Regions from separate parts of the Megasphaera vaginalis (ex Srinivasan et al. 2021) genome, predicted to be linked through region 2. Evidence: riboswitches for the same ligand, from Rfam matches in the RefSeq annotation. Region 2 holds a riboswitch; the other holds the start of a gene.

Region 1 (7,563 bases), on a different contig from region 2:
TATATGATGCACATCAGATTAAGAACGGGCTGATTAATTTAGGCGCCAGTTCTATGTACGGCGCAGGTCATAACTCAAAGGGGAAAACCTGGAAAATCGGTATCAAGCATCCGCGCGCCGATGAACCGGATCGCTACCTGGGCATCGTATCGGTCTCGGATACATATGTGTCCACCTCCGGGGATTATGAACGCTTTTTTGAAAAAGACGGCATTCGTTACCATCATATTTTTGACCCGCAAACGGGCCGTCCGGCCGGCAGCGGTGTCATGAGCGACACGATTATTGTCCGTAACGACATTCCTCATGCCGGTATGCTCAGCGACATGTTGACGACGATCGTCTTTATTGCCGGGCCGGAAAAAGGGATGGCGCTCATTCGCTCTATGGAAGGCGTTGAATGTGAGATCACCGGTACGGACGGGACTGTTTATATGACAGAGGGGTTCAAAAAAGATTTTTCGGACTTGGATAGGGATTTTAATTTAGAACAATAAGGTAATAAAGAAAAAAGATAGAAATTAATATTTTTTTAATTATTTTTTATATTTACTTTTCCTTTATAATATCTTAATATAATAAGTAGTGTGGAAACAAAAAATTATAGAGGATGGTAGGTAAGATGGATCATATTGATGAAAGTATTTTAGGCATTTTAAAGAAGAACGGTAAAGCGTCCGCTACGGAAATCAGCAAAGTAGTCGGCCTTTCCATTCCTGCTGTTGCCGAACGTATTCGTAAGATGGAGCACAACTCGATTATCGAGGGATATGGCGCTAAGATCAGCCGGCGTAAGACAGGCTACAATGTGACGGCGTTTATTATGGTGAATGTTGAACGGAACGGTAATGACGACGAATTTCGTTCTAAAATACTGTCGTTTCCGCAGGTACTGGAGTGCCATCACATTGTCGGCGCTTTTGATTATTTATTGAAGGTGCTGGTTAAAACGCCTGATGAGTTGGAGCAGTTTTTGATGGCGCAATTGAACGAGATACCGATGGTTACGTCATCACAGACATTTATGTGCCTTTCTACAGTGAAAGAAGAATGGAACGTGTAAACACAAAAAAGACCGCTGCTGCGGTCTTTTTTGTGTGTTTATGCTTCTGCAAGTACTTTTCCGTCCAGAGAAACCGTTACGATTTGGAAGGGGATATTCTTGCCGCTTTGCCGTAATGCCTGTGCTGCCGCCTGCGCAATGCCGCTGCAACAAGGGACTTCCATACGAACGACAGTCAGCGAACGAATCGCGTTTGCCCTGATAATTTCCGTTAACTTTTCTTTGTAATCGACGGTATCCAATTTCGGACAACCTATCAGTGTGACTTTGCCGCAGATAAAGTCATGGTGGAAGGACGCGTAAGCATATGTTGTACAATCGGCGGCAACGAGCAGATTGGCGTTATGGAAATGCGGCGCATTTGTAGGCACGAGACGCAGTTGAACCGGCCATTGTCGCAACTGAGACGGCTGCGGGCCGTCTTCTTTTTTGCCAGCGTTTTTATTGGCGAGAGAAGGAGGCAGGGCTCGCGGCTGACTGCCTGCACAGGATGTCAACTTTCCGGCATTTACGGCCGCTTCGTCATAAGCTGCCGCTTCGCGGACTTCAACGGTAATGGCGTTTGTCGGACAGTGGGGCAGACAATTTCCGAGGCCGTCACAGTAATCATCTCGCAGCAGACGGGCCTTTCCGTTCACTATTGCGATGGCGTTTTCATGGCAGGCAACGGCGCAACGGCCGCAACCGGTGCATAACACTTCGTCAATGTGAATAATCTTGCGCTTCATAGACGATCCTCCTTAGCGATTTTTCATAGACAGGACTTTTGTTTCTGCGTCCAGTATAGTACAATAAAAACAGCATGTATGTTGTTTTTGCAACGGGGGGATCATATGGAGACGTATACTGCCATTATTAAGGAATCCGTTTTGTTTAATCATATGGATGCGGCCGATGTCGGGCCGTTTTTGGAATCCATGGGCGCCAGAAAACGGAAATTCAGCAAAGGAAGCTTCGTTTTTTATGCCGGCGACGATATCAAGACGATCGGCTTTGTCGTTAAAGGCATTGTGCATATTGTACAGGAAGATTATTGGGGCAATCGCAATATTTTAGCGCGTATACAGGCGGGAAATCTCTTCGGCGAGGCTTTTGCCGCATTACCTGATGCGCAATCGGAAGTGGACGTTATCGTCACGGAAGACGCGGAAATCATCTTTGTCGACGTGACCAAAATATTGCATGGCGGTGTCGTGCTGACACCGCAGCAGGGACAATTTGTGAGCAATTTATTGGCGCTGATGGCGCAGAAAAATCTGATTTTGACTCGCAAAATACGCTATATATCACAGCGCTCGACGCGTCAGAAGCTGATGGCCTATCTGTCTGACGAGGCTCGCAGCAGACGATCGGCTACGTTCCGTATCGATTTTAACCGGCAGCAGTTGGCAGATTTTTTATCCGTAGATCGCAGTGCCATGTCGTCCGAGTTGAGTCGTATGAAAGCGGAAGGGCTGATTGATTACAAAAAAGAAAAATTTACGTTAAAAGAAATATAGCTGCCGAAAAGGCAGCTATATTTCTTTTATTTTAAGTGAGGAAGAATGTGCCCCATTTTGTTTTTCTTTGTTTCCAAATAAAATTCATCGAACTCCTGCGGCCGCATTTCGATCGGAACACGTTCGGTGATTTCAACGCCGAATCCTTCCAGTCCGTATACTTTTAACGGATTATTGGTCAGAAGGCGAATTTCTTTTGCTCCCAAATCCTGCAGAATTTGCGCGCCGATCCAATATTCACGCAGATCCGGAGCGAAGCCCAACTTTTCGTTGGCTTCTACCGTATCATAACCTTGTTCTTGCAGCATGTAGGCCTTCAGTTTGTTAATCAAGCCGATACCGCGCCCTTCCTGACGCATGTACAGGAGAATGCCGCGGCCTTCTTTATCTATCTGGTGCATGGCGGCCGCTAACTGTTCACCGCAGTCACAGCGCTGCGAACCGAAGACATCGCCTGTCAGACATTCGGAGTGAACGCGGCAGAGCAAGTCTTTTCCGTCGCCGATCTCGCCTTTGACCATGGCCACGTGATGTTCGCCGGTCAAATCGTTGACGTAGCCGAAAATACGGAATTTTCCGAATTTTGTCGGCATTTTTGCTTCCGCTTCGCGACTGACATGTTTGTCGTGACGGCGGCAGTAGTTCTGAAGATCATGGATGGTAATGAATTTCAACTTATATTCGTCGGCCAATTTCCACAGATCCGGGGTCTGCATCATCGTACCGTTGTCGGCCATGATCTCGCAGCAAATACCGACCTGTTTCAGACCTGCCAGCCGCATCAAATCGACGGTCGCTTCCGTATGGCCGCTGCGGGCCAAAACGCCGCCTTTTTTGGCGATGAGAGGGAACATGTGTCCGGGACGTCGAAAATCTTCCGGGCGAGCCGTTTCGTCGGCACATTTGCGAACTGTCAACGCCCGCTCGACGGCGGAAATACCTGTTGTCGTATCTTTGTGATCAATCGAAACGGTGAATGCCGTTTCGTGATTATCCGTGTTTTCGCCGACCATGGGGTACAGGCCGAGACGATGGGCGTATTCCTGGCTGACAGGCATGCAGATCAGCCCTTTGCCATAGGTGGCGACAAAATTCATTATTTCTGTCGTGCAGAATTGACCGGCGCAAATCAAATCGCCTTCGTTTTCACGATCCGGATCATCTGTGACGATGATCAAATGACCGGCCTGCAATTCGGCAATCGCTTCTTCTACGGTGTTGTATTGATGCTTTTCCAATGATAAAACCTCCTGACATTATAAGAGCCCTGTCGGCTGCAAGAGCCGTCAGGGCCGTTTGATGAGTTCATGGGTCGCGCAAAAAACACGACTCATATCTTCTTTCATCCAGACTATACTGTCGGTTTTGGAATTGCACCAAATCAACGCCTGTACAACGTTCGCGGACTATACCGCCGATCGGGAATTACACCCTGCCCTGAAGATATTTTGGAGTACTTGTTTATTATACAGATAAACCGATCGTTTTGCAATACTGTCATCAAGGTGGAATTTGCTCAACAGACCGTGTTTTCTTGACGCGCCGGGGGAAAAGAGCGCGCCCCTCTTTATCTTCGAAGATAATCGCGGTATACTTATAAGACAGGTTTCCTTTATCCGCAGAGAGGGGCTGGCAATGTGGCAGAGCGCAGGCGGCGCAGCAATCGTAGAAAAAAAACGGGACAGAGAAAATATAAACTGCTGATCGTCGTTATTTTGATTTTCGGCGGCATTCTTTTGACCAGCAGGATGTATCAGATCTGGGTAATTCATCAGGACATGAAGCGGACCGTAGAGGAACGTGAAGCGTTGGAGCAAGAAAATCAGGCGTTGCAGACAGCGCACGATAAATTGCTTGATCCGGAAGAAATTGCCAATAAGGCGCGGCAACAATTCGGGCTGGCAAAGCCGGGAGAAATTCCGTATCGGCGGTAATGATGCGAAAATTTATGATTGGGAATTGAATTTTTTTATTATTGTAGGTATAATGTGCTTGATATATACTAACTACGTATTTTTAAGGAGGATCATGTAGCAGCATGTCAATCGAAGTAGGGAGTGTGCTGGAAGGCATTGTAACGGGCATTACCAAGTTTGGTGCATTTATTGAATTATCTGACAAAAAGGTCGGCTTGGTTCATATTTCCGAAGTTGCCAATGAGTATGTCAAGGATGTCCATGATTTTTTGAAGGTTCAGGATAAGGTAAATGTCAAAGTCTTATCTGTTGACGAAAAAGGAAAAATCGGGTTATCCATCAAACAGACCCAGGCGGCGCCGGCTAAAAAAGAATTTTATCCGAAAAAAGAAATCCGCCAGCATCGCAGTTTTGATCAGAATCGCCGTTCTGCAGCTCCGGCATCATTTGAAGATCGACTCAGTAAGTTTTTGAAAGACAGCGACGAACGTCTGATGGATCTGAAGCGGAATACGGAATCAAAACGCGGCGGCAGAGGAGCCAGACGCTCCGATTGATAGACGGCTTGAGGGAATCATATGGTGAAGAGGAGTATTCCTGCGGGAATGCTCTTTTTGTTTTATGACATCTCGGATAGAGGCGGAGAGATTATGACTGAATACAAGAATTATGCTGTTATCGATATTGGCTCCAATTCTTTGAGGCTGATGAAAGGGCTTCTCGATCGATCGGGGCAATGGCAGTTTTCTCCTAAAGAGTTGGTGACAACGCGGCTTGGCAAGGATGTAGGCAAAACCGGGCGCTTGTGGGCCCCCGGGCGAGAGGCGTCGCTTGACGTGTTGGAACGATGGGCGCATCAGCTGTCGGGGATTCCTGTTTGCGCTGTTGCTACGAGCGCTGTTCGGGAAGCCAAAGACGGGCAGGCTTTTTTGGCTGAAATCCGCTGTCGTTTCGGCTGGAATTGCCGCACCGTTTCCGGTCGTGAAGAAGGAAGTCTCAGCTTCTGCGGCGCCACTGCCGCCGTGCCTCCGGAAAGATTGGTGACCGTGCTCGATATTGGCGGCGGCAGCAGTGAAATGACTGTCGGTAAAAATGGCGCCATGCTTACGACGCACAGCTATCCTCTCGGTGCCGTGCGTTTGACAGAAGGTGTGCTCACAACCGCCGCCGAGATAGCAGCCGTTGAACTTCGGTGCAACGCGGCGTGGCTGCCGTTGCCGGTAAAAACGCAGTACCTGATTGGCGTCGGCGGCACGTTGACGACGCTGGCAGCCATGGATTTGGGCCTTGCCTGCTATGATCCGAAACGCATTGAAGGATACAGCGTTTCGCTGGAACGGCTCAATTTCCAGATTTCCCGGCTGACGGCAATGGCGCCTGAAGAGCGGAAACATGTCGCCGGACTGCAGCCGGAGCGGAGCGAAATCATTGTGACCGGTCTCATTATCGCGCGTTCTTTCATGAAATATTACGGCTTTACAGTTCTTTCCGTCAGTGAAAAGGACCTGTTGGAAGGCGTTTTTTACAAAGAAGCTTTTTACGATGCGGCGCGGATGGTTTTTTGACGGAGGTGCCTATGGATTTCGTTCGTAAAGTGGCAGCATATTGCCGTGACAGCGGCTTGTTGCACCGAGACGAATGTATCGTTATTGCCTGTTCCGGCGGGTCCGACTCGTTGGCGCTGCTCGATGTTTTCAGCCGGCTGCGGCAGGAATGGCGGTTGCGGCTGGTTGTCTGCTATGTTCACCATGGTATTCGGGCCGCAGCCGATCGGGAAGCAGCCGTCGTTGAGCGAGCAGCAATGGAGCGGGAATGCGCTTTTTATTGTCATCGCGTTCGTGTACCGCAGCTGGCTGCGGCAACCCGTGAATCAATTGAGACGGCAGGCCGAAAAGTGCGCTACCGTCTGTTGCGGCAGACGGCGGCCGCTGTCGGTGCGGCGGCTATCGCCGTCGCGCATCACCGTGATGATCAGGCCGAAACGGTACTGCACCATTTTTTGCGCGGCAGCGGCACCGCAGGTCTCTGCGGCATGAGAGCGAGAAATCGGGACATTATCAGGCCCTTTTTAGGCGTAACGCGTCGTGAGATTGAAGCCTACGTTGCGGCGAGAAAGCTTCCGGTACAGATTGACGAGACCAACTTTCAGCGATTCTACTTGCGAAATCGATTGCGTCTCGATTTACTGCCGCTGCTGCGGCAGTACAATCCGGCTGTTACGGAAGACTTGAATCGACTGGCGGCGGTCATGCAGGGAGAGGACGATTTTCTTTGTGCCTATGCTGCAGCACTGGGGCGGAAATACGTGCGACCTGGCAGCGGCGGTTGGACGCTGTCCGTTGACGCATTGATGGCGCAGCCCGTCGCCATGCGTCGCCGTCTTATTCGTATCGGCGTCAGTAAGATGACGGCAACGCCGATTACGTTTCAACAGGTTGAAACGATCCTGGCCTTGGCCGCAAAAGCGACTGGCAAGGAATTTCGCATGAAAGGTGTCCGTGTCGTCTGCTCTTATCGCGAGTTGTGTTTCTTGCCGCCTGTGGCGCGACGGAAAACGACGGTTTCGTCGGATGCGTCTGTCGTCGCCGTTAACGGACCGGGTAGCTACCGTCTCGGCAAACGGCAGGTCGTCCTGGCCGGTGCCGTTACGCCGCCCGTGCGAGACAACGTATTGCTGCGCTGCGGAACTGTGACGGCTTGGCAATTACGCTATCGGCGTCCCGGCGATTATATCTGTTTGCAGAACGGCAGTACGAAGAAGCTTAAGAAGTTTTTTATTGATCAGAAAATTCCGGCATCCCGGCGCGATCAGATTCCCTTGCTCTGCAACGGGCAGGAAATCATCTGGATTTGCGGGTATGCCGTTAACAGCCGTTATTTTCCCGCTGCGGGAGAGGACTATATACGAGGATGGATTCAGGAGGAGACTGTATAATGGATAAAGATGTAAAAGAAATATTATTGACTGCCGAACAGATCCAACAACGCGTTGCCGAACTGGGAGCGCAGATCACGGCCGACTATGAAGGCAAGACGATCTTGCTGTGCGGTATTTTGAAAGGCGCTGTTACCTTTTTTACGGATC
Region 2 (7,563 bases):
GAAACGGGCGACGACAATGCCCATCTTTAAGCCTTGACCGAGTAAATTACCTTCTTTGATGTGTGCCATAGTGTACACGCTCCTATCTTTATCGTTTATGTATGTATTGTCAGAGAGTTAACTCTTAAAAACCATTTTCCAGCAGTGACTGCAGCGACAGCTTGCCCTTACCCCGCGCCGTATAGTCCGCTGTAAAATTATGGACGTATTTGCCGATCATGTCCGTTTCCAGATTGACGACGGCGCCGACTTTTTTCGTGAGCAATGTCGTATTCGCCATGGTGTGGGGAATGACGGAAACGGTAAACGCCTCGGCGGAAACAGCGGCAACGGTCAGGCTGATACCGTCGATAGCAATGGAACCTTTCTCGACAATGAAGGGTGACAGTTCCTTTTCAATGGCGATCGTCAGCACGCGGGCAATGCCGTCCGTAGCGATTCGCTGTATGCGGCCCATACTGTCGATATGGCCGCTGACGATATGTCCGCCCAAACGACTGCCGAGCTGCAAGGCCCGTTCCAGATTCACCTGCGAACCGCTGCGGATGTCGCGCAGCGACGAACGGCGCATCGTTTCGTGCATGACGTCGGCAGTAAAAGAAGACGCCGTCATCGTCGTAACTGTCAGGCAGACGCCGTTGACGGCAATGCTGTCGCCGATCTGCGTTCCTTCCAGCACCTTCTTCGCTTCAACAGTCAGCCGAATGGAATCGGCCTTGCGGTCCATGGCGCCGACAGTTCCCAATTCCTCAATGATTCCAGTGAACATACGTTCCCTCCCGTTCCGCGTTATACGCCGTAATCAGGATATTCCCGTCATGAATCTCGGCATTTTCATACGTAAGCGTCATACATTCGTCAAGGCTGTCGACACCCATGCCGCCGACCGCTGTCGTCGCCTTCGCACCGCCGATTACTTTATTGCCGATAAAGGCATACACCTTGTCGACCAGTTTATGATCGAAGAAACTGCCGTGAATAGTACTGCCGCCCTCTACGAGAATGCTCCTAATGCCTTCTTCCCGATACAACAAGTTCAAGGCCGCCGGCAAATCGACGCATTTTCCGTCGTGAAGCGGCGCCAGCAGAATTTTGACACCTGCCCGCTTCAAAGCCCGCATCTTTTCGACGGGACATAAGAAAGTCGTCACGACGATCGTCGTCGTCGTCTTGTCGGTAACGACTAACGACTTCAGGGGGATTCGCCCCTTTGTATCGAGAACGACACGGATCGGCTGATGCGGCGCGTCGTGATCGTCCCGCCTGATGCGGCTCGTCAACAGAGGATTGTCGGTTTCCACCGTGTGAATGCCGACGAGGATCGCGTCGTAAGTCGAGCGGAGATAATGCCCGTGCGACCGCGCCCAGTCATTCGTAATCCACTGCGACCGCCCCGTCCGTGACGCCGTGCAACCGTCGAGACTCTGCGCCAGCTTCACGGCGATAAAAGGCTTTTCGACAAGCATGTTCTTGATGAAAACTTCGTTCAGCTGCGCCGCTTCTCCCGATAACAGGCCGATCTCTACGGGAATGCCGGCCTGCCGCAGAATGGCGGCCCCTTTACCGGCTACAAGAGGATTGGGATCCAGCATGGCCATGTATACCTTGGCAATGCCGTGTTCGGCCAGCGTCTTGGCGCACGGCAGCGTCCTGCCGTAATGGGAACACGGTTCCAAGGTCACGTAAGCAGTTGCACCATTGGCGGCTTCACCTGCTTCACGCAGAGCCCAAACCTCAGCATGCGGCGTGCCGGCCTGATGATGGTACCCCTTTCCGACGATCCTGCCGTCCTTGACGAGAACACAGCCGACAGCCGGATTGGGCGTCGTGTAGCCGAGTCCGAGCCTTGCCAGAGCCAGTGCTTCTCTCATGTATTCTATCGGTTCCAACACGTTCCTTCCTTTCGGTATCATATAAAAAAAGGCTATTGGGAGCTGTTCCAATAGCCTTTTAAGCACAACAAAAACAAGCCTGCCGTCTTTTTCCATCCAGACTGTACTGTCGGTACCGAAATCGCATCGGTTCAACCTCCGAAGGAGGTTAGCGGACTATGACCGCCGGTCAGGAATTGAAAGCGTCGCTTTCGCACCTTGCCCCAAAGACTATATGATACGTATAGTATTTACAGAAGAATTATATCATAAAGGCATACGCATGACAAGTATTACCGCAGCGCAGCAATGGCGGCCCGCCTGTCTGCGGCGCCGAAAACGGCGCTGCCTGCAACGAGGAAGGTCGCGCCGGCGGCTTTTACGGCAGCGGCCGTATCCGCATTAACGCCGCCGTCGACTTCAATAACAGCCGTTTTATTGCCGACTGCCGCCAGAAGATCTCCGGCCTCCTTGATCTTGGCGAGGGTGTACGGAATGAACCGCTGACCGCCGAATCCGGGATTGACGCTCATGATCAGGATCATGTCGAGAAGCGGCGCCACGCACTGCAAGGTTGCTACCGGCGTCGCCGGGTTCAGGGCCGCGCCGGCTTTCATGCCGGCTTCGTGAATCTGCTGCAAAAGACGATCCAGATGAGGACAGGCCTCCTGATGAACAGTTACGTACGTCACGCCAACCTTGGCCAAACCGTCAACGTACGTTTCCGGATGCTCCACCATGAGATGAGCGTCGAGCGGCAGTGTCGTACAATTCCGCAACTTGGCGATAACCGGCACGCCGAAGGTCAGATTGGGAACGAAATGGCCATCCATCAGATCGAGATGAATATAGTCCGCCCCTTTGGCTTCCACGTCCTTGATCTCTTCGGCCAAGCGTGAGAAGTCGGCAGATAAAACAGAAGGTCCGATGTATATCATTACCGTCATTTCCTTTCTTTGAGAGAAGTCATGATCTTACAGTATGTTTCATAGCGCTCCGGCTGAATCAACCCGTCCGCTAAGGCGGCCTTGACGGAACAATCCGGCTCCGTCAGATGGCGGCACGACGAAAAACGGCACTGCCCCGCATAGGCGGCCAGATCGGGAAAAAGTCCGATCACTTCCGTTTCCGCCAGATGTTCGAAATCGAGGGCGCTGAAGCCGGGCGTATCGACGACAAAAGTGTCCGGCGACAATTCCATAATCTCCGAATGACGTGTCGTATGACGACCGCGCCCGATTTTTTCACTGACCGCGCCGACGGACAGGTCACTGCGGCCGAGCAAACGCGCCAGGAGACTCGATTTGCCGACACCGGACGGCCCGGCAAAGGCCGTCATCTGCCGCGGCAGTATGGCGCGCAAAGCCGCAAGGCCTTCACCGGAATGAGCGGAAGCCAGATAGACTTCATAGCCGCATTTTCGGTAAAAAGCGGCATATCGTTCCGCCTGCTGCCGATCCAGATCACACTTGTTGAAACAGAGTTTCGGGTGAATATGGTCATATTCACAGGTCATAAGCATCTTGTCGACCAAAAATCGATTCGGATCCGGCGACCGGGCCGCCATAATGATCACCATCTGATCGATATTGGCGACAGCCGGACGGCGCAAAGCGTTCCGCCGCGGCAAAACGGCTTCCACTACGCCCTTTCCGTTCCCCAGTTCCGTGATTTCAACAATATCGCCGACGACGACCTTCGCCTTCATCCTGCCGCGGCGGCGGCATTCGGTCAACCCACCGCCGCAGCGAACGTAATAATAGCCGTTATAATTTTTGATGACACGTCCTGTGGTCATGTTCCTCCTAGAGATTCTGTTCTTGTACTAAAACATTATTGACATATACCTTTACATGGGTTTTCCCCGTACCGCTGACATTTTTTGTAATACTGTCACCGCCGGACTGGTTGCGGTCGTAGACGACGCGCGAGCCGTTCTCATCATCAACGACAATTTGAACATGTTGATTGGCGGCACCGGCAGGCACGCTGATATTGACGGTTCCCGTCCGCGTCGTACCCGTTTCTCCGCCTTGGTTCGAATCGGTTGCGGCGGCAGCCGGATAGATAACGGAAAGATCGACAGTGCTGCCGTCTTTCGGCGTCTGCGTCGTGACTTTGGCTTTGCTGTTGTCTTTCGCCGCATCGAGTCCGGAAATGGTGCCGACCGTATAGCCCGCGCCTTCCAAGGTCTTAATCGCGTCGGTTAAGGTCATGCCGCTCGTGTTCGGCGCATTCTTGGCCGATTTTTCGCTGCTCCCCTTCTTGCAGACGACAACGTCGATCTTCGTGCCTTTTTTGGCTTTTTGCGGCGCCGACGGCGTTTGACTGATAATCTTGCCGTCACCATACTCGCTGCTTTCGGCATAGCTGACATTGCCGATGGAAAGCCTGATTTCCTGCAACTTCTTATCGGCCTCTTCAACAGTCAGTCCGCGCAAGTCGGGAATCAATACTTCCGAACCGCTCGCCCCTTTGCTGACCGTAAGATAAATCGTGCGGTTAGCTTTGACGACGGATCCGCCTGACGGCGTTTGCGAAATGACCTCTCCGATCGGCACCTGGTCATTTTCCATTTCCTTGACCGAAACGGCAAGATCTTTCTTTTCCAACATACGGCGCGCGATTTCGATCTGTTTCCCGGTCACATCGGGCACGATGATATCTTCCGTGCTCCAGAAATTGCCGAAGGAGAAAAACGCCCAGGCAAAGGCGGCAATAAAAATGCCCAGCATCGTCACGATAATCGATTTTTTCGAATGGTTGCTGATCGAGTCGAGAAAACGAACGAAAATATTCGCTTTTCCCGGCTTTCGCGCCGCCTCTTCCTGCGCGGCGACAGGCGGCAGCTTCTGCGTATTAAAATTATTTTTGATGATCGGCATGGCGCCCTTATTCGTATTGACGAATCCCTGCGCCAGTCGCAGCTCGGCAATCATTTCCCCGATCGTCTGGAACCGGTCGTCGGCGTTCTTGGCCATGGCTTTCAGGATGCAGCGCTCGACGAGCTGCGGTATGCGGCGGTTGTATTTCGTCGGCAGCGGAATTTCATCCTGCACATGCTGCAGCGCTATACTGATCGCCGTATCTCCTTCAAAAGGAACGACGCCGGTCATCATTTCATACATGACGACGCCAAGAGAATAAATATCCGTCCGTTCGTCGACCTGCCCGCCGCTCGCCTGTTCCGGCGAGAAATAATGGACGGAGCCGAGAACCGACGTGTCCGCCATTTCGGCGGCATTGGAGTTAACGGCCCGGGCAATGCCGAAATCGGCGACTTTGATCCGTCCCGTCTCGGTGACCAGAATATTATGCGGCTTAATATCGCAGTGGACGATACCGTTGGCATGGGCGTGCTCTAAGGCTTCGCCGATATCGAAGGTAATCCGCATGGCCGTATTGATCGGCAAATGGCCATGCTTGGAAATGTAATCCTTGAGCGTTTCGCCGCGGACGAATTCCATGACGATATAGTGCACGCCGGCATCATAACCGACGTCATATATATTGACAATATTGGGGTGTGAGAGCCTGGCCGCCGCCTGCGCTTCTTTATGGAAACGAACGACGAAATCATGGTCAATACCGTATTTGCTGTCCAACACCTTAATGGCAACGATGCGGTCAAGGAGAATGTCCTGCGCTTTATATACGCTGGCCATACCGCCTTCACCTACGAGCTCCAATATTTTATATCTGTTATCCAAAATATGATTAATCATATTTGATGTTCCACCACTTTCTCCGAATCTCCGAGCCGTACGCAGCCTGTTCGTCGCGTCGGCCTATGATGTCATAAAGTAGCTAAAATTGCGGTAACATTATCTTTTGCGCCTGCTTCATAGACCAAGTCAAAGAGGCGCCTGATGATTTCTTTTTCGCTGCGGCGATAATCGCTGAGCGCTTCGACGATAATTTCTTCCGACAGAGATGACGTCAGTCCGTCGGAGCAAAGGAGCAGTCTGTCGTTTTCCCGTACCGGAAAGGCGCCGACTGCGACTTCCAGTTCCTGATCGACGCCGACAGCCCTGGTCAGAACGTGACGATCGGGATGATCTGCGGCTTCAGCTTGCGTGATCCGGCCCTGATCAAGCAGTTCCTGTACGAAGGTGTGATCCGGCGTAATCTGTGTCAGGTCGCCGTCACGGAAAAGATAAATGCGGCTGTCGCCGACGTGCCCCCAAAAGGCATTGCCCTCCGACAACGTCAGGAGCGAAAGCGTCGTCCCCATTCCTTGCAGAGACGGTTCGATCGCGATTTTGCTGAGGATGCATGAATTGGCATATTGGATCGCCTTTTCCAGCTGCCTGGTCGAGGCATAGGTATAGTTATTGAAGTAGTAAAGAACGGCTTCCACCACCGTTTTGCTGGCAATTTCCCCGCCTACGTAGCCGCCCATCCCATCGGCGACGAGCATAATGTCACGGGCCTCGCTGATTGCGAAGGCGTCTTCGTTCAGGCTGCGGACCAGTCCGATCTTCGTTTCACCGTATATTGTCAAATTTTCACGTCCTCTCACGGCTTCAGCTATGTCCACTTTATTAAACACATTTTTATAAAAAGTGTCAAGATTCCTCTTGCTCCCGCCGAATGCGAAGCTGTCCGCAGGCGGCCCGGATCCGACTGCCCATTTCCCGCCGCAGCGTAACCGGAATGCCCCGCTCCTTCAAATACCGGGCGAAAGCGTCAATCTCCCTGCGCGCAGGCCGCCGCAGACCGACGTCATAATTATCGTTAATGGGGATCAGATTGATCAGGATGTTCTTTCCTTTCATGAGGCGCGCCAGTTCTTCGGCACAGGCCGGCGTACAGTTGACATTTTTGATCAGAATGTATTCATACGTTACCTTGCGCCCCGTTGCGGCAAAATATCGGTCGCCGGCAGCGATAACGGCAGGCACGTCATAAGTATCGGTAAGGGGCATGATCTGTCGGCGGATTGCATTCGTCGGCCCGTGCAGCGAAATGGCCAGCGTCAGCGGCAAGCCTTCTGCCGCCAGTCTGTCTACAGCAGGCACGATTCCCGACGTCGACAGAGCCATATTGCGGTATCCCAGATAAAACGTATCTTTCTCGTGGATCAGGCGAAGAAAGGCCAAAACGTTATCATAATTCAACAAGGGCTCGCCTGTTCCCATGATGACGACGGAGTGCAGATCGGGCGTCACATATTTACGGAAAGCCAGCAGCTGTACCACCATTTCGCCGACGCTCAGGTTGCGGACAAAGCCGTTCTTGGCCGAAGCGCAGAAAGCGCAGTTCACGGCGCAACCGACTTGCGACGAAAGACAGACGGAATTACCGTAGTCATGCTTCATCAGCACGGTCTCCACCGTTTCGCCGTCATGCAGTTCCAGCAGCAATTTGACCGTTTCACCGTCAGCCGCTTCCTGCCTGGCGAGAAGCCTGGGAAAGTAAATGGGCAGCTTCGCCTTCAATACGTCTCTGTCTTTTTTCGGTAAAAGTATCATTTCGTCCCAGTCGAAAACGTGGCGTCCGTAGATGTACGTGAATATCTGATCGGCCCGAAATCGCCTGATTCCCTGCTGCAGGAGAATCGCTTCCAAGGCTGTTTTCGTCAGGCTGAAGATATCGATCATGGCGTACCTTCTTTGATCATTTTGGCAATAAAAAATCCGTCCAGTCCGTCGCGCTGCGGCAAGAGCTGCAAATAAGGACCTGCCTGCGC

The links. A riboswitch is a leader RNA that binds a small molecule or an ion and turns the genes downstream of it on or off. The one in region 2 is predicted to bind FMN.
Region 1: linked by a shared signal. The riboswitch ahead of HMPREF1250_RS10665 (bifunctional 3,4-dihydroxy-2-butanone-4-phosphate synthase/GTP cyclohydrolase II) and the one ahead of ribD (bifunctional diaminohydroxyphosphoribosylaminopyrimidine deaminase/5-amino-6-(5-phosphoribosylamino)uracil reductase RibD) in region 2 are both predicted to bind FMN.

Annotation. Positions count from the first base shown of each region.
Region 1 is NZ_AWXA01000062.1:113,506-121,068, forward strand. Features, by position in the region: gene HMPREF1250_RS10645 (FAD:protein FMN transferase) at 1-497, shown strand, start outside; gene HMPREF1250_RS10650 (Lrp/AsnC family transcriptional regulator) at 623-1,063, shown strand; gene HMPREF1250_RS10655 (ATP-binding protein) at 1,102-1,791, opposite strand; gene HMPREF1250_RS10660 (Crp/Fnr family transcriptional regulator) at 1,897-2,562, shown strand; gene HMPREF1250_RS10665 (bifunctional 3,4-dihydroxy-2-butanone-4-phosphate synthase/GTP cyclohydrolase II) at 2,589-3,800, opposite strand; FMN riboswitch at 3,893-4,011, opposite strand; gene HMPREF1250_RS10670 (FtsB family cell division protein) at 4,200-4,496, shown strand; gene HMPREF1250_RS10675 (S1 domain-containing RNA-binding protein) at 4,601-5,035, shown strand; gene HMPREF1250_RS10680 (phosphatase) at 5,129-6,043, shown strand; gene tilS (tRNA lysidine(34) synthetase TilS) at 6,055-7,413, shown strand; gene hpt (hypoxanthine phosphoribosyltransferase) at 7,413-7,563, shown strand, end outside.
Region 2 is NZ_AWXA01000025.1:41,040-48,602, reverse strand. Features, by position in the region: gene ribE (6,7-dimethyl-8-ribityllumazine synthase) at 1-69, opposite strand, end outside; gene HMPREF1250_RS04635 (riboflavin synthase) at 125-769, opposite strand; gene ribD (bifunctional diaminohydroxyphosphoribosylaminopyrimidine deaminase/5-amino-6-(5-phosphoribosylamino)uracil reductase RibD) at 750-1,892, opposite strand; FMN riboswitch at 1,973-2,107, opposite strand; gene rpe (ribulose-phosphate 3-epimerase) at 2,165-2,809, opposite strand; gene rsgA (ribosome small subunit-dependent GTPase A) at 2,815-3,669, opposite strand; gene pknB (Stk1 family PASTA domain-containing Ser/Thr kinase) at 3,677-5,596, opposite strand; gene HMPREF1250_RS04610 (Stp1/IreP family PP2C-type Ser/Thr phosphatase) at 5,668-6,375, opposite strand; gene rlmN (23S rRNA (adenine(2503)-C(2))-methyltransferase RlmN) at 6,440-7,474, opposite strand; gene rsmB (16S rRNA (cytosine(967)-C(5))-methyltransferase RsmB) at 7,471-7,563, opposite strand, start outside.